2 regions of the Cytobacillus sp. IB215316 genome follow, and region 2 is predicted to be linked to the other one. Evidence: predicted binding sites of a transcription regulator. Region 2 holds the regulator's gene; the other holds the start of a gene.
What was found. The regulator NrdR, encoded in region 2, represses ribonucleotide reductase genes. The targets are predictions, from matches to a motif close to AACACNATATATNGTGTT.
Positions count from the first base shown of each region.

Region 1: SLH48_RS02330 (vitamin B12-dependent ribonucleotide reductase) is a predicted target of NrdR. The motif match lies at 6,241-6,258, and genes of this name have one in related genera.

Region 1 is NZ_JAXBMC010000001.1:502,081-513,973, reverse strand. It holds gene SLH48_RS02350 (DUF1385 domain-containing protein) at 119-1,072, shown strand; gene SLH48_RS02345 (SA1362 family protein) at 1,140-1,526, shown strand; gene SLH48_RS02340 (patatin-like phospholipase family protein) at 1,598-2,479, opposite strand; gene mntR (transcriptional regulator MntR) at 2,820-3,248, opposite strand; gene SLH48_RS02330 (vitamin B12-dependent ribonucleotide reductase) at 3,561-6,128, opposite strand; gene SLH48_RS02325 (biotin/lipoate A/B protein ligase family protein) at 6,949-7,782, opposite strand; gene SLH48_RS02320 (rhodanese-like domain-containing protein) at 7,991-8,314, shown strand; gene gcvPB (aminomethyl-transferring glycine dehydrogenase subunit GcvPB) at 8,487-9,944, opposite strand; gene gcvPA (aminomethyl-transferring glycine dehydrogenase subunit GcvPA) at 9,937-11,283, opposite strand; gene gcvT (glycine cleavage system aminomethyltransferase GcvT) at 11,312-11,893, opposite strand, start outside.
Region 2 is NZ_JAXBMC010000001.1:180,109-192,001, forward strand. It holds gene SLH48_RS00815 (protease modulator HflC) at 1-134, shown strand, start outside; gene polA (DNA polymerase I) at 232-2,865, shown strand; gene mutM (bifunctional DNA-formamidopyrimidine glycosylase/DNA-(apurinic or apyrimidinic site) lyase) at 2,907-3,779, shown strand; gene ytaF (sporulation membrane protein YtaF) at 4,098-4,733, shown strand; gene coaE (dephospho-CoA kinase) at 4,806-5,420, shown strand; gene SLH48_RS00840 (glyceraldehyde-3-phosphate dehydrogenase) at 5,758-6,789, shown strand; gene SLH48_RS00845 (hypothetical protein) at 7,184-7,336, shown strand; gene speD (adenosylmethionine decarboxylase) at 7,664-8,047, shown strand; gene nrdR (transcriptional regulator NrdR) at 8,393-8,851, shown strand; gene SLH48_RS00860 (replication initiation and membrane attachment family protein) at 8,941-10,353, shown strand; gene dnaI (primosomal protein DnaI) at 10,371-11,315, shown strand; gene ytxC (putative sporulation protein YtxC) at 11,706-11,893, shown strand, end outside.

The DNA of each region.
Region 1 (11,893 bases), 320 kb from region 2:
CAAAGTTTACGAAAAGAGCCTTAACAATTGACACATCAACCTAGAGGTTTTTATTATTTTCTTGTAAAATATATATAGGATGAAGTTTCTTAATGAATTTTTTAGGTTGGTGAATTGAATGTCTCAAGAAAACAAACCGGTTTACGGTGGCCAAGCTGTTGTAGAAGGTGTCATGTTTGGTGGAAAACGTCACTATGTAACAGCAATACGAAGAAAAGATCAATCAATTGAATATTTTCGGCTACCTAGGAAATCAAAACAAGCTTTAACGACAATGAAAAAGATTCCTTTTCTAAGAGGAATTATTGCAATTCTTGAAGCAAGTGCAAATGGATCAAAACATCTTAATTTCTCAACAGAAAGGTACGATGTCGATCCTAGTGAAGATGAAAATATTGATCATTCACAATCTGAGTCTAAGTTAGCAATGATACTTGGTGTTGCCGCAGTAGGTATTCTATCATTTTTATTTGGTAAATTTATTTTTACTTTGATTCCAGTTTTTTTGGCGGAACTTACTCGTCCAATTTTTTCATCTGATTTATCACAAATTTTAGTTGAAGGATTTTTTAAATTATTATTGCTGTTAGCTTATATTTACTTTATTTCATTAACTCCTCTCATTAGGCGTGTTTTTCAATATCACGGAGCAGAACATAAAGTAATTAATGCATTTGAAAGTGACTTACCACTAACAGTCCAAAATGTTCAAAATCAATCAAGACTACACTATCGTTGTGGCAGTAGCTTTATTATATTTACTGTGATAGTTGGCGTTTTTGTCTACATGCTACCATTTGTTGCAACAGAACCGTTATGGCTTAGAGTTGTGAATCGACTCGCATTAATTCCAGTAGTATTAGGAATTTCGTTTGAAGTGTTGCAAATTACCAATAAATTACGCGATATCCCATTGCTTCGTTATTTAGGGTATCCTGGATTATGGCTGCAATTACTAACGACGAAAGAGCCAACTGATAGTCAAGTTGAAGTAGCCATTGCTTCATTTAATGAATTATTACGTTTAGAAAATGACCCTAATGCTATAAATAAAACTGAAGAAATTGTATAACATTTGTCAACTTGACCTATTTTGGTTAATACAATAGTTATATAGAATGTTTAGGGAGGTGGATTCGTTGCAACGTCGCTCGTCTTTACCAATGATTATAATAATTAGTTTAAGTGGCCTGGGATTGTTGTACGTGCTTTTTAATAGACCTGAAACACTTATTTTAACTCTTATAACGGGACTGATTGTTTTTGGTATTTTTTATATGATTTTGCAGTTACTATCTGGTAATAACAAAAGAAATACTGAACATTCTGCATACAAGAAAGCAGTGAAGCAATCAAACAAGCGATATAATGAACGTAGTCGAAACAACCAAGTAGCTAGACCAATGTCAAAATCTGTTCAATCCAACAAAGCTGCTCACCCTAACATTCAAAAGCGTAAAAATCATCCACATTTAACTGTTATAGAAGGAAAAAAAGGAAAAAAGAAGAACCGAGCATCATTTTAACAGCTTGGTTCTTCTTTTTTTAGTAACTATTAGCTAAGCATTTGAGCTTCTCTCTTTTCTATATACCACTACTAATAGGACCATTTTTTTAAAAAACTACTTGTTTGCTCATACCCAAGTTTCACTAACTCCTGCTTTTTTTCATCAGATATTGAAAATTCAGTTGTAACTGTATGATTCATTGGAATAAAGATTATATTTCTTTCGTGTCTTCGCGAGATGTGCCGTTCATCATGTGCTACCTTCATTGTCTCAAATAATGCTGGAAATAACTCAATTGCATTATTTATCTTATTATTCTGTTGTTCACTCTCTTTCGCACTTAATTTAATACCTAGTACAGGTCGTTTTTTTAGTTTCTTTTCTTCATCAAACAAAAAAATCGGAAAATTACTTAAAACTCCTCCATCAACAATCACAGGTTTTCCTTTTACTAATAATTTTACTGGTTCAAAAAAATATGGTAGGCTAGCACTCATTCTCACTGCTTTTGCAACAGAGAAACTATCTGGATTCATTCCATATTTAGGAAGATCATTTGGCAAGACAAGCATTTTTCCATTTGTTAAATCTGATGCAACAAAACGCAAAGAACCATTTGGTAAATCCCTAAAAGTACGTACACCTTTTTTCCTTAATTCTCTGCCAACCCACTTTTCTAACTCATCGCCTTTATACAATCCCATTCTCCAATAGAGTTGAATCCACTTGCCAATTGCAGCAGGCAAAATTGATTTACGAGCATCTAAAAATGTCTTTACATCTACTTCCTCCATAATTGAAAGTATTTCCTTACTGCTATATCCGGAAGCAATAAATGCAGCAATAATTGCTCCAGCGCTCGTTCCAGCAACTCTTGTGAAGTGTAAGCCTTTTTCTTCTATTGCTTGATAGGCGCCAATTAATGAAAACCCTTTTATGCCACCACCCGAAAACACTCCATCAATATACATCTCTACTCCCCCTAAAAGAAATGCATCTTCTACATGTCTAATCAGAAGTAGAATCAATTAGAACAAAACAGCACGGATACATCTTCTTAATAAGTAGAAAAATTGTCGTGATAACGCTTGTATCAAAAGTTGTTTAAAAAAGGGAATTGTATGTAGAACACTCAAAAGCAGGGATTAAAGCATTCCTAACAGTTTATGAGTTTAGAATGGTGTATTTTAGCATGCTTAAAGAGAAATTTAAAGGCCTCTTCTCGATTGAATATCGAGATAAGGCCTCTCTAACATAAGTCATTTTTTAGTTAAGTTGACATGGGGATGATACGTATATTCTTACTCTAATTTATGAAGGATTCTCACCTGTTTTTTGTTGAATACGCTTTAAAGATTCAACTCTATTTGCATCTTCTTCAAAATATTGTACGACGTCACCGATCCGGTCTATTGCATTCCAGCTTAAATGATGCTCAATGCCTTCAACATCATTGTAAATTTCACTTTCATTTACACCGATAATTCGTAAAAATTGTTCTAACAATTCATGGCGATCAACTAAGCGTTTACCAATTTTCTTTCCTTTTGTGGTTAACATTAATCCTCGATATTTTTCATATATGAGATATTCATCTTTGTCTAGTTTTTGTACCATTTTTGTAACTGAGGAGGGATGTACAGACAAAGCTTCGGCAATATCTGAAACTCTCGCATAACCCTTATCTTTTATTAAAATATAGATTTGTTCTATATAATCTTCCATACTTGGTGTAGGCATGATATACCCTCCAATTACTCCATTTTTATAACAATAATCATTAAAAGTGTACAATATATGGAGAAGTGTTACAAGGGAATTTCACTTGTTTTTTTCATATGCTGTTTCCGCATTGATTGTTGTTTTTCGTATTAACAAATAAACAAGTCGTTAACTTACGTTCGTGACACCTTTTCTTCTGTATACTTTTTATGGTACTAATTTGATAACAATAGCAACAGAATTTACGTAAAGAGCTTTGCTAAAAGAAAAAGGATGGAGTATGTAAACATCCACCCTTGCTAACTTGTTGAATAAAGTAGTGTTATCTCGTTATAGTCCACATTTTAATTGTGCACCACAATTAGTACATGTATTACAGCCCCCAAGGTCTTCGACTGTTCCTTTACGACAAACTGGACATGTATTACCAATTTCAGATCCAATTGTTACATCAGTTGACCGCAAATCATTAATTGTATCTACTAAGACTACGTGGCTTTTTACAGAATCTCGTGAAGGAATTTCTGCATCTTTCTTATCAACAGTATTTTCTTCTGCTTTTAAAGTAAGTACTTGTGCATCTCGACTTCCGTCGACATAAACAGTCCCACCTTTTGCGCCACCTTTATATAAGCGTTCATATACCCTCTCAACTTGCTCAACAGTATATCCACGTGGTGCATTTACTGTTTTACTAATCGAGCTATCAATCCAGTGCTGAATAGTACATTGCACATCCGCATGTGCTTGTGGAGAAAGTTCCATCGCTGAAATAAACCAGTTTGGCAAATCATTAGCATCTACATGTGGATTTTCATCTAAATACTCTTGAACGATATCTGCTTTTACTTCAATAAATTTTCCTAATCTTCCACTTCTAAAGTAAGAGAATGAAAAATAAGGTTCAAGTCCTGTTGATACACCAACCATCGTCCCTGTACTTCCTGTTGGTGCTACCGTTAATAAGTGAGAGTTCCTAATTCCATATTTTTTAATATTCTCTTTTATATCTTCAGGCATACGTTTCATATAACCAGTTTCTGTGAAGGCTGTACGCAATCTAATCGTATCTTCTTCAGTTTCACCAACAAGAAATGGAAAACTTCCTTTCTCCTGCGCTAGTTCCACTGAAGCGCGATATGCAGTTGTTGCAATTACTTCAAATACCTGATCTATTAGCTCGTCACCAGCCTTTGATCCGTACTCTGTTTCACAATAAATAAGCAGGTCATGAAGTCCCATAACTCCTAAACCGACACGACGTTCTCCCAATGCTTGTTTCTTATTTTCCTGCAAGAAATACGGCGTAGCATCAATAACATTGTCCTGCATTCTAACGCCTACTTCAACCGTTTGTTTCAGTTTTTCAAAATTCACAGTCTTCGTATTTTTATCAGCCATTTCTGCTAAGTTAACAGCTGCAAGGTTACAAACTGAATAAGGGGCAAGAGGCTGTTCTCCACAAGGGTTTGTTGCTACAACCTGTTGTCCATAAGCCTTTGCATTAGTCATATCATTCGCATTATCTATGAAGAAAATGCCTGGTTCGGCAGAGTAGGTAGCACAAATATTAATTAAATTCCAAAGTTCTTTTGCTTTAATTTTACGATATACACGAACTTTATACCCTAATTCTTCCCACTTTCTCACATCTCCTATTTTATGCCAATTCTCATTGTATTCTTGCATTTCTTTTTCATTATAGCTTTCTACATCTGGGAACCTGAGGTCATAATCACCGTCTGCTTCAACTGCTTCCATAAACTCTTTCGTTAAACATACTGAAATGTTTGCTCCAGTTAAAAACTCTGAGTTATGCACACTGTAAGTCCCATTTTCTTGTAATTTCTCTTCAGCGTCATGAATAATCTCTGTTGTAAAGCCACCAAGACCAGGCATGTTTTTATAGTTAACAATCCCTTGATACATTGCTTTGTCCTGCTCTGTCAAACGATTAAACTTTAGTTTATCTTGAGCACATTTTATAATTGTTTCATCACTTGTATTTTCTAATAAAAATCTCAAAATACGTGGATTTTGCATTTTCGAGATAATGAATTCAATAATATCTGGGTGCCAATCAGCTAACATAATCATCTGAGCTCCTCGACGTGATCCCCCTTGCTCAACAAGGTGAGTTAGCTTTGCAATATCATCTAACCAAGACACTGACCCTGATGACTTACCGTTTACACCCTTTGCTAAAGTATTGCGGGGTCTTAATGTGGAACCGTTTGTACCAACACCACCACCACGACTCATAATCTCCATCACTTGCTTACGATGTTCAGATATACCTTCACGTGAATCTTGAACAAATGGCATAACATAACAATTAAAATATGTCACATCAGTGTTAGCACCTGCACCATACAACACTCTTCCTGCTGGGACAAAGTTCAGGTTAACTAATTCATCATAATACTTCTCAAACCACTCTTTACGCTTTTCTTCAGTTGACTCAACGGATGCAAGCCCAGTTGCATTACGCTTTGCAATTTGCTCATAATAAATCTCCAACGGCTTTTCAATTACGTCTAGTGAGCGTTTTACAATGCCTGTTTCAATTTCTTCTGCACGTTCAAGTGCACCACGATATTCTTCCTCTATCCTTACTTGTGCAAATTTGTTCTTCCAATCAATCTCTTCAATAAACCCAAGGCCACGGGCAGGAAATTTCGGGTCTTCCTTAATCGTTAACACAACAAAATCACCTGCTGATAAAGTAACTTTTTCAGTATCTTTAAACGAGTACCGATCAAGCATTACGAGCCTTGAAACCCCTTTGTGGGTTAACTTCATGTCTGGTGAAATTTGATGAACTTGGGGATAAAGTTGAATATCCTTATTTAATCTCTCTACGTTCACTTTCATTTTCTCTTTTAGCACAACAGTCATTGCTACAACTCCCTTTATTAATATCACTATTTTGTATGTACATTCTCACGAAGTATTATTGTTCATATGTTTAAAAATGATGTCATTGATAATTTACCATATTTCAGTCTACCGATCAATATATAGTGTTACATTTATATCATTTAATACTACATGTTGATTTTAGGTCAAGTGTTCTATGATTTGTCAAACAAAAAAAAGAACACATTTCATAGAAAAATGAAGGAAACAGTCGCATATGTAGTTTAATATACGAATTTCTAACTAATTTAGAAGTTGCATTATTTTATCTGTAGGAAGTATGTCCCAAATAATATATAGTAGTGGTGTAAAAAGGCTGTACTATCAATGAATTATCAAGTCACTATTGCACAATCTACAAAAATAAGTAGAGTTCGTAGTTTTTTTAAAAAAATAGATAGACTGTTTTTATTAGATTTTAGGAATAAGAACCAAAAGAAGCCAATGAAAAGAGGATAACTCATAAACGAAAGACATATCTCATAACCTATATCTTGTATAAGAGTAAGGTGTATACCTCCTTCATATACAGCATATAGGGTATGAGACAAGTCATCCTGAGTTACCCTCTATAACTTAATATACTCTTTTCAAAAACTTTGTTGCTATTGCTATCAAATTATATGTTAGTCTTCATTTTACTGAAGAAAAGACATCATTATCGTATTTAGCTTAAATTACGAAAAGAAATAATTAATGCGAAAACAGCGATTTAAAGAGACTATTTTCGAACTGCTTCTAGCACATAAAGAACTAATAGTTGTGTTATCTATACACCTATAAGGAAAAGAGCCTTCAGTTATTTGCGAAAATTCCATTCATCATTCTCATATCGTTTTGTTGCTATGTCGTTTACATACGCTAATTCATCTTGCGTTAATTGATACGGTTCTAAATCAATATTTAACCCTTTTGCAAACCCTGCTTTAAACGCAGATTTCGCCTCTCCAATTGTAACTTCCTCTTCCCTTAATTCATTGATCGCAACAGCTTTATTTTTAAACTGTCTTTGTAACCTTTCTTTAACACGTTCGTTAGGATATTTAAAAAGACTAAAAAGTACATCTTCATCCAAATCAAGCAATATGGAACCATGTTGGAGGATGACTCCTTTTTGTCTCGTTTGTGCACTTCCAGCTACTTTTCTTCCTTCAACGACTAACTCATACCAAGAAGGTGCATCAAAACAAACGGAAGATCGTGGATTTTTCAAGCTGCTTCGCTCTTCCTCTGATTTTGGAATAGCAAAATATGCATCTAAGCCAAGCTTTTTAAAACCTTCTAATAGCCCTTCAGATATGACTCGGTATGCTTCAGTTACTGAATGAGGCATATTAGGATATTTCTCTGAAACAATTACACTATACGTTAATTCATTGTCATGAAGTACCCCTCTACCACCAGTAGGCCTTCTTACAAATCCTAACCCGTGTTTTTTTACAGCATCTAAGTCAATTTCTCTCTCTATTTTTTGGAAATAACCAATTGATAATGTTGGTGGCGACCAGCCATAAAAACGAATGGTAGGAGGAATCTTACCTTGGCTATGCCATTCTAATAATGCTTCATCTAATGCCATATTAAATGCTGGTGAACAATTTCCAGAATCGATAAACCGCCATTTTTCTTTCATATCTCTACCTCTTTTATTTAGCTTTCTTTTGCGTGTCTATAGTCTACCAAATGTAAGATATATTTGAAAAGCAATAAGGATTTCCTTTACTAATCAAAGCCTAGCCTTATATAATAATGTATGTCGATAGAAAGAGAAGAAAAGGGGTAGATTACTCGTGGAACTATTATTAATTATCGTTGGTGCTGTGCTCGTTTACTTTGTAATTATGACGCTATACCGCAGAAGAATATTAACTTCATTAACTGAGGAGCAATTTCGTGAGGGATATCGAAAAGCTCAATTAATAGATGTACGTGAGCAAAATGAATTTGAGGGTGGGCATATATTAGGTGCTAGAAATATTCCATTGTCACAATTGAAAATGAGAATTAATGAACTTAGACCTGACAAACCTGTATATTTATATTGCCAAAGTAGTATTAGAAGTGGGAGAGCTGCACAAACATTGAGAAGAAAAGGATTTAAAGACCTCTACCATTTAAAAGGCGGATTTAAGAAATGGTCTGGAAAAATTAAAGTTAAAAAGTAACTACAAGTAAGACACACCTACAATTTTCAATCATGCTGTTTCAAAATCTCTTGTATAGTATTAGTTAGTTCATTACACCTTTGCTCTTTGAAACAATAGCAACATTAGTTTACAAAAAGAGCTTAAGAAAAAACAAAGGATTCACCAGAGATTGGTGAATCCTTTGTTTTCGTTATTTTTTATATCTTAAAATCGGCTTACGGGCTGCAATTGTTTCATCTAATCGTTTTACTACTGTTGTATGTGGTGCTTCTTGAACAATTTCGGGATTCTCCTCTGCTTCTTTTCCTATTTGAATCATCGCATCAATAAAAGCATCAAGTGTCTCCTTCGATTCCGTTTCTGTAGGCTCGATCATTATACATTCTTCTACATTTAATGGAAAATAAATTGTAGGTGGATGGTAGCCAAAATCCAACAACCGCTTAGCGATATCAAGTGTACGCACGCCTAATTTTTTTTGACGTTTTCCAGACAGTACAAACTCATGCTTACAATGCTTATCGAAAGGCAGATCAAAATGTGGTGCAAGACGTCGCATCATATAGTTGGCATTTAACACAGCATATTCGGTGACTGCATTCAATCCGTCAGGACCCATAGATCTGATGTACGTATAAGCACGAACATTAATTCCGAAATTTCCGTAGAAAGGTTTAACTCTGCCAATAGCTTGTGGGCGATCATAATCGAATGTAAAACCTGCTTCACTTTTGACTAATACTGGTTTTGGTAGAAAAGGAAGCAAATCCTCTTTAACTCCTACTGGCCCTGAACCTGGTCCACCTCCACCATGCGGACCTGTAAATGTCTTATGAAGATTTAAATGAACAACATCAAATCCCATATCGCCAGGTCGTGCTTTACTTAATACCGCATTTAAATTAGCACCATCGTAATAAAGCTTCCCTCCAGCTCCATGGACAATCTCCGCCATTTCAACAATATTCTCTTCAAATAGTCCTAAAGTATTTGGGTTTGTTAGCATTAATGCTGCAGTATCTTGTCCAACAACACGCTTTAAATCTTCAAGGTCAACCAGTCCATTGTCATCAGATTTTACTGTTACAGTTTCCAAGCCTGCTACTGTTGCTGATGCAGGATTAGTACCGTGAGCTGAATCTGGTACAATAACCTTTGTTCGATTAAAATCATTGTTTGCTTCATGGTAAGCACGGATCATCATTAACCCTGTCCACTCACCATGTGCACCAGCTGCAGGCTGTAACGTTACAGTATCCATCCCAGTAATTTCTACTAAATGCTCTTGTAAATCATACATGAGCTCAAGTGCCCCTTGTACTGTACCCTCATCTTGTAAAGGATGAATGTTTGCAAACCCACTATATCTCGCCACATTTTCATTAATTTTCGGATTATACTTCATCGTACAAGAACCTAGTGGATAAAACCCTGAATCAACTCCATGATTCCGATTTGATAAAGCTGTGTAATGGCGCATAATGTCTAACTCGGACACCTCTGGTAACTCTGGCTCATCTACCCTTATATAATCACTAGGTAAAACATCATTAACATTTATATTAGGAACATCTAAATCTGGTAAGCTGTAACCAATTCTCCCTTGCTTTGATAACTCAAAAATTAATGGTTGCTCTTGATTATTCATTGCCATCCCCCAATTCCTTCACAAATGTATCAATCTCTACCTTAGTACGTAGTTCGGTAACCGCTACTAACATATGATTCTCTAGCTCAGCAAAATCTTTACTTAAATCGTATCCACCGATAATCCCTTTATCTAATAGCCTACGATTGATTTCTTTTACTGATTTTGGTAATTTAATGACAAATTCATTAAAGAAAGGACCTTCAAATGCTATTTCAAAGCCATGTGCTTTAAGTTGATTTTTTGCATATTGGGATTTTTGTATGTTTTGAGTTGCCATATGTTTAACACCTTTTTTCCCAAGCGCAGTCATTGCAACAGAGGCTGCTAATGCATTTAATGCTTGGTTTGAACAAATATTCGATGTTGCTTTATCTCTACGAATATGTTGTTCACGTGCTTGAAGTGTTAAAACAAAGCCACGACGTCCATCTTCATCCACTGTTTGACCAACAAGGCGTCCAGGGACTTTCCTCATAAGCTTCGAAGTGACCGCAAAATATCCACAATGCGGACCACCATATTGGGTAGGTATGCCAAACACTTGTGCATCACCAACGACAATATCTGCCCCGAAGGCACCTGGTGGTGTTAAAGCCCCTAATGATAATGGATTACTTGATACCACAAACATACTTTTTTCTGAATGTGTTATTTCTTCTATTTCTTTTAATGGCTCAATTTGTCCAAAGAAATTAGGGTATTGTACAATTACTGAAGCAACCGTATCATCCATTTCTTTTGCTAGTTCACTGACATCAGTTACACCATTATTTGTTGGTATTTCAACAACTTCGATATGCTGCCCCTTAGCATAAGTTTTCAAAACTTCGATTGATTCAGGGTGCACCGTCTTTGAAACGAGTACTTTCTTCTTACGTGTATGTCCTGCACTTAACATAGCTGCTTCAGCAAGTGCAGTTCCGCCATCATACATTGAAGAATTGGCTACATCCATCCCTGTTAATTCACAAATCATCGTTTGGAATTCAAAAATGGCTTGCAGTTCTCCCTGAGAAATTTCTGGTTGGTATGGTGTATAAGCTGTGTAAAATTCTGATCGAGAAATAACATGGTCGACTATAATTGGCATATAATGGCTATAAACTCCTGCACCTAGAAACGAAGCATGCGTTTGTGTATTGGCATTTTTTTCAGCAAGTGCAGCCATTTCTCGTGTTAATTCAGGTTCAGAAGAGGCTTGTTTAATATTGTATTCCCCATTAAATCGCACAGCTTCTGGAATATCATTAAAAAGTTCATCAATTGAGGTGACCCCAATAGCTTCAAGCATCTCTTTTTTATCATGTTCAGTCATTGGTAAATAGCGATGTTTCATAACTTTACCCCTCTATTCTATAAAGTACTTATTTTTTTGGACGCTTATATAAAGGCGTTGAAACTACTTTTGCTCTCAATTTTCGTTTTCGAACTTGAACATCAACCTCTGTTCCTAGTTCAGTAAATTCAGTTTTTAGCAAGGCGAGACCAACATTTTTTTTAAGAGTTGGTGATTGAGTTCCAGTAGTAACCTCACCGATTCTTTCATCTCCTACATACACATCATAACCATGTCTCGGAATGCCTTTGTCAATCATTTCAATACCGACTAACTTCCGTACTGTACCCTCATTTTTTTGCTCAACTAACCGCTGCTTCCCGAAAAAATGATCAACATCTTTGTTCACTTTAACAGCAAAGCCTATGCCAGCTTCCAACGGTGAAATAGCTTTTGAAAGTTCTTGGCCATATAATGGTAGATTAGCTTCAAAACGAAGTGTATCACGCGCTCCAAGCCCACATGGCTGAATCCCCTCAAGCTTACCTTCTTCAAGAATTTCTCTCCAAATATGGATAGAATCTTCGTTATCGCAATATATTTCAAACCCATCTTCCCCAGTATAGCCTGTTCGAGAAACAAGGGCTTTGTATCCTTTCAAATCTACATT
Region 2 (11,893 bases):
TTTCTAAAGATGCTGAGTTTTATCAATTATTCCGAACTTTAGAGTCGTATAAAACGACGATTAATGGTGAGACGATGATAATCCTTCCTAGTGATTCACCTTATGCAAATCTACTGATGGGCAATTTACAATAACAAACATTTAAAAGTCGTTATTTTCCTTTCTTTTCTATATCATGCTACAATAGAAAGAAGGAATAACGGCTTTTTTTTGCGTTGAGGAGGGCTTTAATTGGATAAAAACAAGTTAGTGTTGATAGATGGAAACAGTATCGCATACCGTGCATTTTTTGCTCTACCTTTACTGAGCAACAATAAAGGGATACATACAAATGCAATTTATGGTTTTACGATGATGTTAAATAAAATTATAGATGAAGAAAAACCAACACATATGTTAGTAGCATTCGATGCTGGAAAAACGACTTTCAGGCATGAAACTTATAGTGAATATAAGGGAGGAAGGCAAAAAACTCCTCCAGAGTTATCAGAACAATTTCCATTTATTAGAGAACTATTAGATGCCTATAAAATTACTCGCTATGAACTCGAAAACTATGAAGCAGACGATATAATTGGCACTTTATCAAAACAAGCTGAACTGGATGGTTTTGATGTCAAAGTTATCACAGGTGATAAAGATTTAACTCAGCTTTCTACAAGTAATATTACTGTTAATATTACTCGTAAGGGTATTACTGATGTTGACACGTATACACCTGAGTTTATTGCAGAAAAATATGGTATTAAACCTGCTCAAATCATTGATTTAAAAGGTTTAATGGGTGATAGTTCAGATAATATTCCTGGAGTACCAGGAGTTGGAGAAAAGACTGCATTAAAGCTCTTAAAAGAATTTGGAACAGTGGAACAAGTGCTTGCATCAATTGATCAAGTAAGTGGAAAAAAGTTAAAGGAAAAATTAACTGATCATACAGAGCTTGCAATATTGAGTAAAGAGTTAGCAACTATTAACTGTGAAGCTCCTCTTAGTATTACTGTTAATGATGCTAACTTTAAGGGTATAGACAAAGAAAAAGTAAGTGGCATTTATAAAGATTTAGGTTTTGAATCAATGTTAGCAAAACTTGGCTACTCTGAGGAGGTAAATCAGGAGGAGTTTAACGAAATAGAATTTACAGTTGCTACTGAGGTAACTCAAGATATGCTAGCTGATCATTGTTCATTAGTTGTTGAGGTATTAGAAGAAAACTATCATTTGGGAGATATTTTAGGCATTGCAATTGAAAATACGAATGGCCGCTATTTTATTTCTACAGAAGTAGCAGTAAATTCTAATATATTTAAAGACTGGGCAAAAAATGAGGAAATGAAGAAAACTGTTTTTGATGGAAAAAAAGCAATGGTTTCCTTACATTGGAATGGCATACAATTAGCAGGAATTGATTTCGATACCATTATTGCTTCCTATATATTAGATCCATCCGACACGAATGATGAGGTCACAAGTATAGCAAAACGTTATGGTATGTCAGATATATTAACTGATGAACAAGTTTATGGAAAGGGTGCCAAGAGAAAAATTCCCGAGCAACAACAATTGATGGAACACCTCATACGTAAAGCAAATGCATTATATAAGATGAAGGATCAACTTATAAATGATTTGCAAGAAAATGAACAATTAGATTTGTTACTGAATTTAGAAATGCCACTCTCTTCTATATTAGCAAAGATGGAAGAAATCGGTGTAAATGTGAACATAGACAAGCTTAAACTAATGGGAGATGAGCTATCAAAGCAATTATCTAACTTAGAGAATGCAATATATGAACTAGCTGGAGAGAGCTTTAATATTAATTCTCCTAAACAATTAGGTGTTATTTTATTTGAGAAATTAAACTTACCTGTTATTAAGAAGACGAAAACTGGCTACTCTACTTCTGCTGACGTTCTTGAGAAACTACAATCTAAACACAATATTATTGATAAAATTTTACATTATCGACAATTAGGTAAACTAAAATCAACATATATTGAAGGATTATTAAAGGTTGTACATAAGGATACATCCAAAATCCATACTCGATTTAATCAAGTTTTAACACAGACAGGGAGATTGAGTTCAATTGACCCTAACTTACAAAACATACCAATAAGATTGGAGGAAGGACGCAAAATTAGGCAGGCTTTTGTTCCTTCTAAAGAGGACTGGGTCATCTTTGCTGCAGATTACTCACAAATTGAATTAAGAGTGTTAGCACATATTGCAAATGATGCTAATTTAATTGCTGCATTTAATCAAGATTTAGATATACATACAAAAACTGCGATGGATGTGTTTCATGTAAATGAAAATGATATAACATCAAACATGCGTAGGCAAGCAAAAGCTGTGAATTTTGGAATTGTTTATGGAATCAGTGATTACGGCTTGTCACAAAATCTTGGGATTACTAGAAAAGAGGCAGCAAACTTTATCCAGCGTTACTTTGATAGCTTCCCTGGTGTGAAAAACTATATGGATGATATCATTCAAGAGGCAAAACAAAGAGGTTATGTATCAACCCTTTTGCAAAGAAGGCGTTATATTCCTGAAATAACGAGTAGGAATTTTAATGTGAGAAGTTTTGCTGAACGAACTGCAATGAACACACCAATACAAGGAAGTGCAGCCGATATTATTAAATTGGCGATGATCAAAATGGCTAATCGCATACACCACGAGGGCTTAGCAGCAAAGCTGTTACTTCAAGTACATGATGAATTAATCTTTGAAGCACCACAAGAAGAAATAGAAATACTGAAACAACTTGTTCCTGATGTCATGGAGAGTGCAGTAGAATTAACTGTTCCACTGAAGGTTGATTACTCATATGGCCCTACATGGTATGATGCAAAGTAGTGGTATAGCATATAGGGAATGGTTGAAAGGAGGAGTTCCTCATCCCGGAAGGACCTGAAGTACAACAAGTTTTAAACTCAATAGAGCCTAAAGTACTAGGCAAAATAATTTCAGAGGTATCTGTTCTACATCCGAAGATTACTATGCCTTTTAAAAAAATAGGAAGGCAAGAAGTTGAAACATTCTCTCAACGTCTAGAAGGAGGAAGTATAGAAAAGCTTGAAAGGAAAGGTAAGTACTTAATTTTCAATTTAAATCAAGCTGATACTTCCACCTTATACTTAGTCACCCATCTTGGCATGACTGGTGCTATTTTTCATGTAAACGACTTAGATGAAATTGCACCAAATTATCGAAAACATGTTCATATCATATTTAAATTAAATGACAAGTCATTAATGGTTTATTCAGATCAAAGGAGATTTGGATGGATGGGCGCTTTGAATAAACAAGAGTATACCGCTTATCGACCTCTTCAAGAGGTTGGTCCCGATCCAGCTTCTGAAGATGCTCCAAGGATTTTTTTGGAAATAATAAGAAATAAAGCTTTCATTAATAAACCGATAAAACGTGTAATTATGCAACCAAATGTCATTCAAGGTGTGGGAAATATATACGCATCCGAATGTCTTTATAAAGCTAAGCTAAACCCATTAACATCTGTTGGGGAGGTTTCAGATGAAAAGCTGTTAGAATTATTGGGTCATATTAAAGAAACGTTTGAACTTGCAATAAAACTAGGAGGCTCATCTATAAGAGATTATGTAAATTCCGAAGGGAAAAAAGGAACATTCCAAGAGCTGCATATGGTTTATAATAAAGACTTTTGTCCTGAATGTGGAAGCTCTATTGAAAACCTAAAAATAGATCAGCGTTCATCATTTTATTGCCCTAACTGCCAAGCAAAAAGTTGATTATGTTTTCAAGCATATTTGTTGTAGTACTGCGCTTTTTACATGCAATCAACAGTGAAAACAGCCCTGTACAAAAGGCTCTTTTTCAAAAAGGTTATTGTTCGTAAAATAGAAGATTAAGATGCAGTTACACGCAACAGTCGTCAATATATAGAAGAAAAGATGCCACGAAATCTTACCAAATACGTGTTTATTTTTTGTGTGACAAGCAACAATCGATGCGAAAGAACCGCCTGTAAAAAACATAGAGCTTCTTTTTGAACTTTGGATGGGCTTCTTCCATATACTACTGTAGCTAAATCGGAAGGAGCTCATGCAATGGTTCAATATATGTCGCTCATAATTTTAGCTTTTGCAGTTAGTTTAGATAGTTTTACTGTTGGCTTCACTTATGGCTTGCGAAAAATGAGTTTGCCAATAAAGTCAATTATTATCATTGCATTCTGTTCAGCAATTACTTTAAGTGTAGCAATGTTTTTTGGAAATATGATTTCAATGATACTATCTCCAAGCATTGCAGAAAAAATTGGTGCGGTAGTGCTTGTATGTATAGGTGCTTGGGTATTATTCCAGTTTTTTCGTCCTGCGAAAAATATGTTAGATGAGGATGAAGAAAAAATTTTATTTAATTTGGAAATTAGATCGTTAGGTGTAGTTATTAATATTCTTAGAAAGCCGATGGCGGCCGATCTAGACAAATCGGGAACAATTACTGGTATTGAAGCATTCCTACTTGGAGCAGCCCTTTCGTTAGATGCGTTTGGTGCAGGGCTTGGAGCAGCCCTTTTAGGTTATTCCCCGATGTTAATGGCTGCTTCAGTTGCATTGATGAGCATGCTTTTTTTATCATTAGGGTTAAAAAGTGGTATTTTATTTTCAGGACTAACATGGGTAAAAAAGTTCTCTTTTTTACCAGGAGTTATTTTAATTGTCTTAGGAATATGGAAGTTATAACGTTAAAACAAAGAGGAATGGGGTTACTACCCATTCCGAATATAATTACTTGCAGAAAATGGGGGATCGGTAATGACGCTTATCATAGGGCTAACAGGAGGAATAGCAAGCGGTAAAAGCACAGTAGCAAAAATGCTTGAAAAGCTGGGATTTCCTATAGTTGATGCAGATATAATTGCGAGAGAGGTAGTCACAGCTGGTGAATCTGCATATAAAAAAATAATTGCAACATTTGGTGAGAAGGTTACACAACCTAATGGAGAGTTAGATAGAGAGAAACTAGGTAATATTATCTTTCATGATGAAGAAAAAAGGCAACAATTGAACAGTATCGTGCATCCAGCAGTACGTAAAAAGATGTTCGAACGAATGGATGAATACATGAAGCAAGGTTTACAAGTGGTTATTTTAGACATACCGCTATTGTTTGAAAGTAAATTAACTGATATGGTCGACAAAACGCTACTTGTATATGTAGACCCAGATGTTCAATTACATAGACTAATGCAAAGAAATAACTACCTTAAGCATGAAGCCCAAGCTCGAATTAATTCGCAAATGCCTCTAAAGGATAAAATCCCTTTAGCTAGTGCGGTGTTAAATAATAATGGTTCTATATTAAATACTGAGGAACAACTCCACAAACTCCTCCAAAACTGGAGTATACAAATATTGCCGAATCAGTAAGCTCATTAATCTTAGGTTGATTTAAGGCTTTTCCTACATGGGATACGCGCTGGTTTTCAATGCGGTGAGTAGAATATTTCGCCTTATTCACTCAGCGTTTACTAACTAAAGTATACATAAAACTACTTCTAGTTCATGACCAACATAGTTTACGAAAAGAACATAAGCTTAGAGAACATTCCCCCACTTCTTATCGATAGATATAGAGGTAGGGGGTCTTTTTGTATGTTGGAAAAAAATATGTGTATTTTAATTATCACAATTCTAGATAATTATGTTATACTAATTACACGAATGTAATGAAAAGTATAACATTATTTTCGAGGGGAGTAATATTATGAATACAAGAATTGCGATTAATGGTTTTGGAAGAATTGGAAGAATGGTATTTCGTCAAGCGATGACAAACAGCGAATTAGAAATAGTTGCAATAAATGCTAGCTATCCAGCTGAAACATTGGCACATTTAATTAAGTATGATACGAATCATGGCAAATTTAATGGTGAAGTGGTTGCAGAAAATGATTGCCTCGTCGTAAATGGAAAAAAAATAAAGCTGTTAAGTACACGTGACCCAAAAGAATTACCTTGGGGAAGTCTTAATATAGATATTGTTATTGAAGCTACTGGTCAATTTAATGACCGAGCTAAAGCTAGTTTACACTTAGATGCAGGGGCAAAAAAAGTAATATTAACAGCACCTGGAAAAAATGAAGATATTACAGTCGTAATGGGAGTAAATGAGAGTAAATTTAATACAGAAGAGCACGATATTATTTCAAATGCTTCATGTACAACAAATTGCTTGGCACCAGTTGCCAAAATAATTGATGAACAATTTGGAATAGAAAGTGGTCTAATGACCACAGTACATGCATATACGAATGACCAAAAAAATATTGACAATCCTCATAAAGATCTACGTCGTGCGCGTGCGTGTGCGCAATCAATTATTCCTACAAGTACAGGTGCTGCGAAAGCGTTATCACTTGTTCTACCACAGTTAAAAGGAAAATTACACGGTATGGCGCTACGTGTCCCAACTTCAAACGTATCACTAGTGGATTTAGTCGTGGATGTAAAGAGAGATGTAACAATTGATGAAATAAATGATGCATTTATCATTGCATCTAATACGTATTTAAAAGGGATTATTGATTTTACAACAGAGCCGTTAGTATCAGTTGATTTTAATACAAATCCCCATTCTTCGATCATTGATGGTTTATCAACAATGGTTTTAAATAATCGTAAAATAAAAATTCTTGCTTGGTATGATAATGAGTGGGGTTATTCATGTCGAGTTGTAGATTTAGTTAAATATGTAGCATGTGAAATGATGAAAAAAACAGAAATGAAGGTTGGGTAAAAAAGCATAATGATATGGTTTATATAGCTAAAGAGTATGTTTATTTAAATATACTCTTTTTTCTTTGGTTGTCATCGTATAGATAGTTATTTTTGAGCTACGGATTCTACTAGGGTTCGTGTCATCGTTACTTCAATTTAACGATGACAATCGTATATAACCACTACTAGCTGTTCAATTGGATACAAATAACAACATTTACGATTATAGTGTTATTAAATCATGAATTGTTGTTCGTATATTAAGAAATAACCCTACTAATAGAAAATGGGATAAAATCACATTGTAGACGTAATTTAGTTACAATCGCAATAAACTTTTCACTATATAGTTTTAATGGATATGGACATATTATTTATTATCATGAGATGTAAATAATCTTTTTGAGTGAGCAATGTTATTTCTCAGAAAAGAAAATGTTTCTTTCGATGAGGCAATGTTAATGGAAGTTGCAGTAAAATACCCATTCCAAGATCAAGAGCTCGTCTTCTACTTGCCGTTGACATCAGCAAGAAGACATCAGACAGACATTCTGCAGTGCAGTTAATCATAAGACTTAGGAGGAATTGACGTGCAACTTTTGTTATTTCCACAAGTTTTATCGGATATTTGTTATAAAAAAGGAAAATGTAAATAGTATCACCACAAATCAATACTGCCCTTAACTTACGCGAATAAAAATAGAAAAGGTTGTTGCAAAAATCACACAAACAAAGTATACTATTTTTCGTGAACTTCTTGATGAATAGATACTGTAGCTACTTAAAGGGTTAGGACCTCTTTGGACTAACTTTCCCCCGTGGTAGTTATGAAAAATATCTGTTAGAAGAAATTCATGTCTGAATAATATTTATCGCTTAAGGGGGACTAGCATATGGAAACAATGGGTAGACACGTTATTTCTGAGCTGTGGGGTTGTAATTTTGAGAAGTTAAATGATATCAATGAAATTGAAAAGATTTTTGTTGATGCAGCATTAAAGTCAGGTGCTGAAGTTAGAGAAGTTGCTTTCCATAAATTTGCTCCTCACGGAGTAAGTGGTGTCGTAATTATTTCTGAATCTCATTTAACAATACACAGCTTTCCCGAGCATGGTTATGCTAGCATAGACGTTTATACATGTGGTGATCGTATTGACCCTAATGTTGCTGCTCAACATATTGCAGAAGCTTTAGGTGCTGAATCACGTGAGAATATTGAATTACCTCGTGGAATGGGTCCAGTGCAAGTGCAAAAATCAAAATTAAAAGTTCTATAACAATCATATAAATGTTCGAACAAAAAAGGGGTATATCAATATACCTCTTTATTTTTATGCTTGTACTTAGTTTCGTCTTTTTATATCATTAGAGTATAGAGAATAAGAAACTTAAGGAAAGCTATGTTCTCTTCTATTAAGGCTCTTAGCGTAAATTTTGTTGCTTTTTTACTTACATTAGAAAAACTGATATGTATTATATGCTTCTTATAGTCTTTAGAAAAGATGTACCAAAACCTAGTAGTTGTATACGTTAGTACGAGAACAGCTTATTAAGACAAGTAACAATTAATGCGAAAGAAGCCTATATTAAAAACTCAGCAAGAAAAGAACGGAGCTGATTGTATGAAATGCCCTTCTTGTCAACATAATGGAACTAGGGTATTAGATTCTCGGCCTGTAGATGAAGGACGCGCTATAAGAAGAAGACGTGAATGTGAAGTGTGTCAATATCGGGTTACAACGTTTGAAAAAGTGGAAGAACTACCACTTATCGTTGTTAAAAAAGAAGGAACAAGAGAAGAGTTCAGTCGCGAAAAGATTCTACGTGGCCTTATTAAAGCTTGTGAAAAAAGGCCTGTTTCCTTAACTCAATTAGAAGATATCATTAACTTCATTGAGAAGGACTTAAGAAGCCAAGGTTATTCCGAAGTAGGTAGCGAGATGATAGGTGAGATGGTCATGGAAAAGTTGGCCAAAATTGATGAAGTATCATACGTTCGTTTTGCTTCTGTTTACAGACAATTTAAAGATATCAACGTTTTTATAGAAGAATTAAAAGAACTAATTAAAAAAGAAATTTAGATAGGAGCTTAAGAATATTCTTCAAGCTCTTTTTTTAATATATTGAACATAGGAATAGTTAGAATATCTATGAAAGGTTAGGTTATATAGTGGAACATCATTGGAAAGAATTAATTCCTGTAGATCGATATTATGTGAGTTGTAAAACAATTTTACAAGAGTTTGATCGAAAAATAATAACGTTGCTCTATCAACCATTAATTGAAAATGGTGCTTTTAGTTTATTTATGACTCTATGGGCTGAACTTGAAGAAAATAGATTGTGGAGTGAAGAATCTACACACCATAGTTTAATGGGGCTTATGCAGTGTAATTTACATGAAATTTTTAGACAAAGGCTTAAGCTTGAGGGAATTGGACTATTAAAAACATATGAAAAAAAAGAAAATGATGTTCGTCATTTTATTTATGAGCTGCAACCACCATTATCTCCTGATCAATTTTTTAATGACGGAGTATTAAATGTTTTTTTGTATAATAGAGTTGGGAAAAATAAATATGCAAAGCTAAAACGTTTCTTCTCAGACAAACAAATCGACAGCATTCAATATACACCTATAACAAAATCGTTTAATGAGATTTTTAAATCTATTCACCCTTCCGAAATGGTATCTAACGCTAACGATGAGATCATTGAACAGTTAATACCTCAAGAAGGAAATAACTATATCAATAATGTTGCAAAAAATGAACCAACTTATTTGCAAGAAGCATTTAACTTTAATTTATTTTTCGCTGGCTTATCCGAAAGTATGGTACCAAAAAAGGCGATTACTGATAAAGTAAAAGACATGATAACAAAGCTATCGTTTTTATATGAAATAGATCCAATAGAAATGCAAAAAATTACGATGAGTTCGTTAACTATGGATGATAAAATTGATATAGAAAAACTTCGCAAAGAAGCACGAGACTGGTATAAATTTGAGAATGGTGATCGGCTACCTTCTATTGTCGAGCAAGTACAACCGATCACACAAAGGACAATGAATGATCAACAAGTAGAAACGAAGGAAGACCAACTGATAAAACAACTTGAATTAATATCACCTAAGAAGGTTTTAATGGATCTTGCTGATGGTTCTGTACCATCAGCTGCTGACCTTCAAATTATTGAAGATGTGATGGTTAATCAGAAATTATTACCAGGAGTTGTGAACGTCTTAATATATTATGTGTTGCTTCGTACTGATATGAAGCTCACAAGAGGCTACGTTGAAAAGATAGCTAGTCATTGGTCGAGAAAAAATATTAAAACCGTGAAACAAGCGATGGAGCTTGCTAAACAAGAGCATCGGCAATATCAAACATGGGCGAATACAAATAATAAAAAACGTTCTGCCTCAACAAAAAAACCAGTTCGTAAAGAATTGTTACCTGATTGGTTTGTTGAAGAGAAACAGGATCAGGTAAGTGAAGAAAAAGTGGAAGAAGTAGATTTTGAAAAGGAAAGGCAAAAGCTTCAGGAGCGAATTAATAAGTATAAAGGAAACTCAAAATAGGAAAAGAGGGGAGCAGAGTGGAGCGAATTAACGAAACGATGTCTAAATTGTTCCAAAATGATAAGTTTCAACTACGTCTAAATCAGATGAAAACTGAAATACTGCAAAATCCTGATATCCAACAATTTTTAAATCAACATCATGATAGAGTCACAGGAGATATGATTGACCGTAGCTTAAATAAATTATATGAATATATTAGCCAGTCGAAAAATTGTCAGAAATGTATATCTTTCGATCGGTGTTCAAATATGATCAAAGGGTACGAGCCAACTTTAATTATTAGTGGAAATTCAATTGATATACAATATGATAAATGTAATAAAAAACTAAAATACGATGAGCAAAAAAAGCAACAAGATCTTATACAGTCCATTAATATTCCAAGTGAAATACTTCTAGCTACTATTGATCAAGTTGCTTTAGATGATAAAAGTAGACTAAAAGCTGTTCATTTAATACAAGACTTTATAGAAAAGTATGATAAAGACAAGAACGGAGGGAGAGGTTTATTCTTTCATGGCCCGTTTGGAGTAGGTAAGACATATCTTTTAGGGGCCATTGCAAATGAATTAGCAAGCAAAAACGTCGCTACAATGCTAATATATCTCCCAGAATTTTTACGTGAACTGAAAGGTTCATTTCAGGATCAATCGTTAAATCATAAAATTGAAGTGGTAAAAAAGGTGTCGGTACTTATGCTTGATGATATTGGAGCTGAATCTATGACAAGCTGGACACGTGATGAGATTTTAGGGCCCATTTTACAGTATCGAATGCTTGAGAACTTACCAACATTCTTTACATCCAATTTTAGTTATGATCAACTTCAGCATCATCTATCTTATTCTCAACGGGGCGAAGAAGAAAAGCTGAAAGCAGCGAGGATTATGGAACGAATAAAATATTTAACGATTCCTGTTGAAATTACTGGGAAAAATAGAAGATACGACAAGAATTGATCTGATACGGCTATCCTTACTATGGATACGCCGTTTTTAGTTGGTTGTATAGTTTTGCGTTTTACCACAAAGCTTCCTCTCCACCTTCTTAGTATGAAAAACCACCAGTTGTCGAGATGTATATATACTTTTTACTATTGCACTGTTATAGGGAATCTTTAAAAGTGAATTTCGTCTCTAATGGTCTTTACAAGCTTACAGTAGCAAAACGGTGTTATATGTGACTAAAGGGTTTGTAGATAAAATTCAAATTGTATACGGTGCTATTTCGTAGAAGGACAAGTAATAATGGGTAAACGGCCTTTCTTATAAACAGCGAAAATGAAACTTCTAAAATAATCATATCCCCCATATATATATAAACAGGTGTTGGCAAAAGGGGGGACAAACTTGATTGAAATTTATTTTCAAAATAAATTAGATGCAAGTGAAGTGTGTGAGAGGTTAAAAAGTGGAGCTGACCATTCAGTTCTAATTACATATGATTTTGCCCATTTAGTTAAAATCGGCCCTGACAAAGATATGAAAAAGATTATAGATATGCTTGTTATCCCTGTGCTTCTAAACTACATAATTGA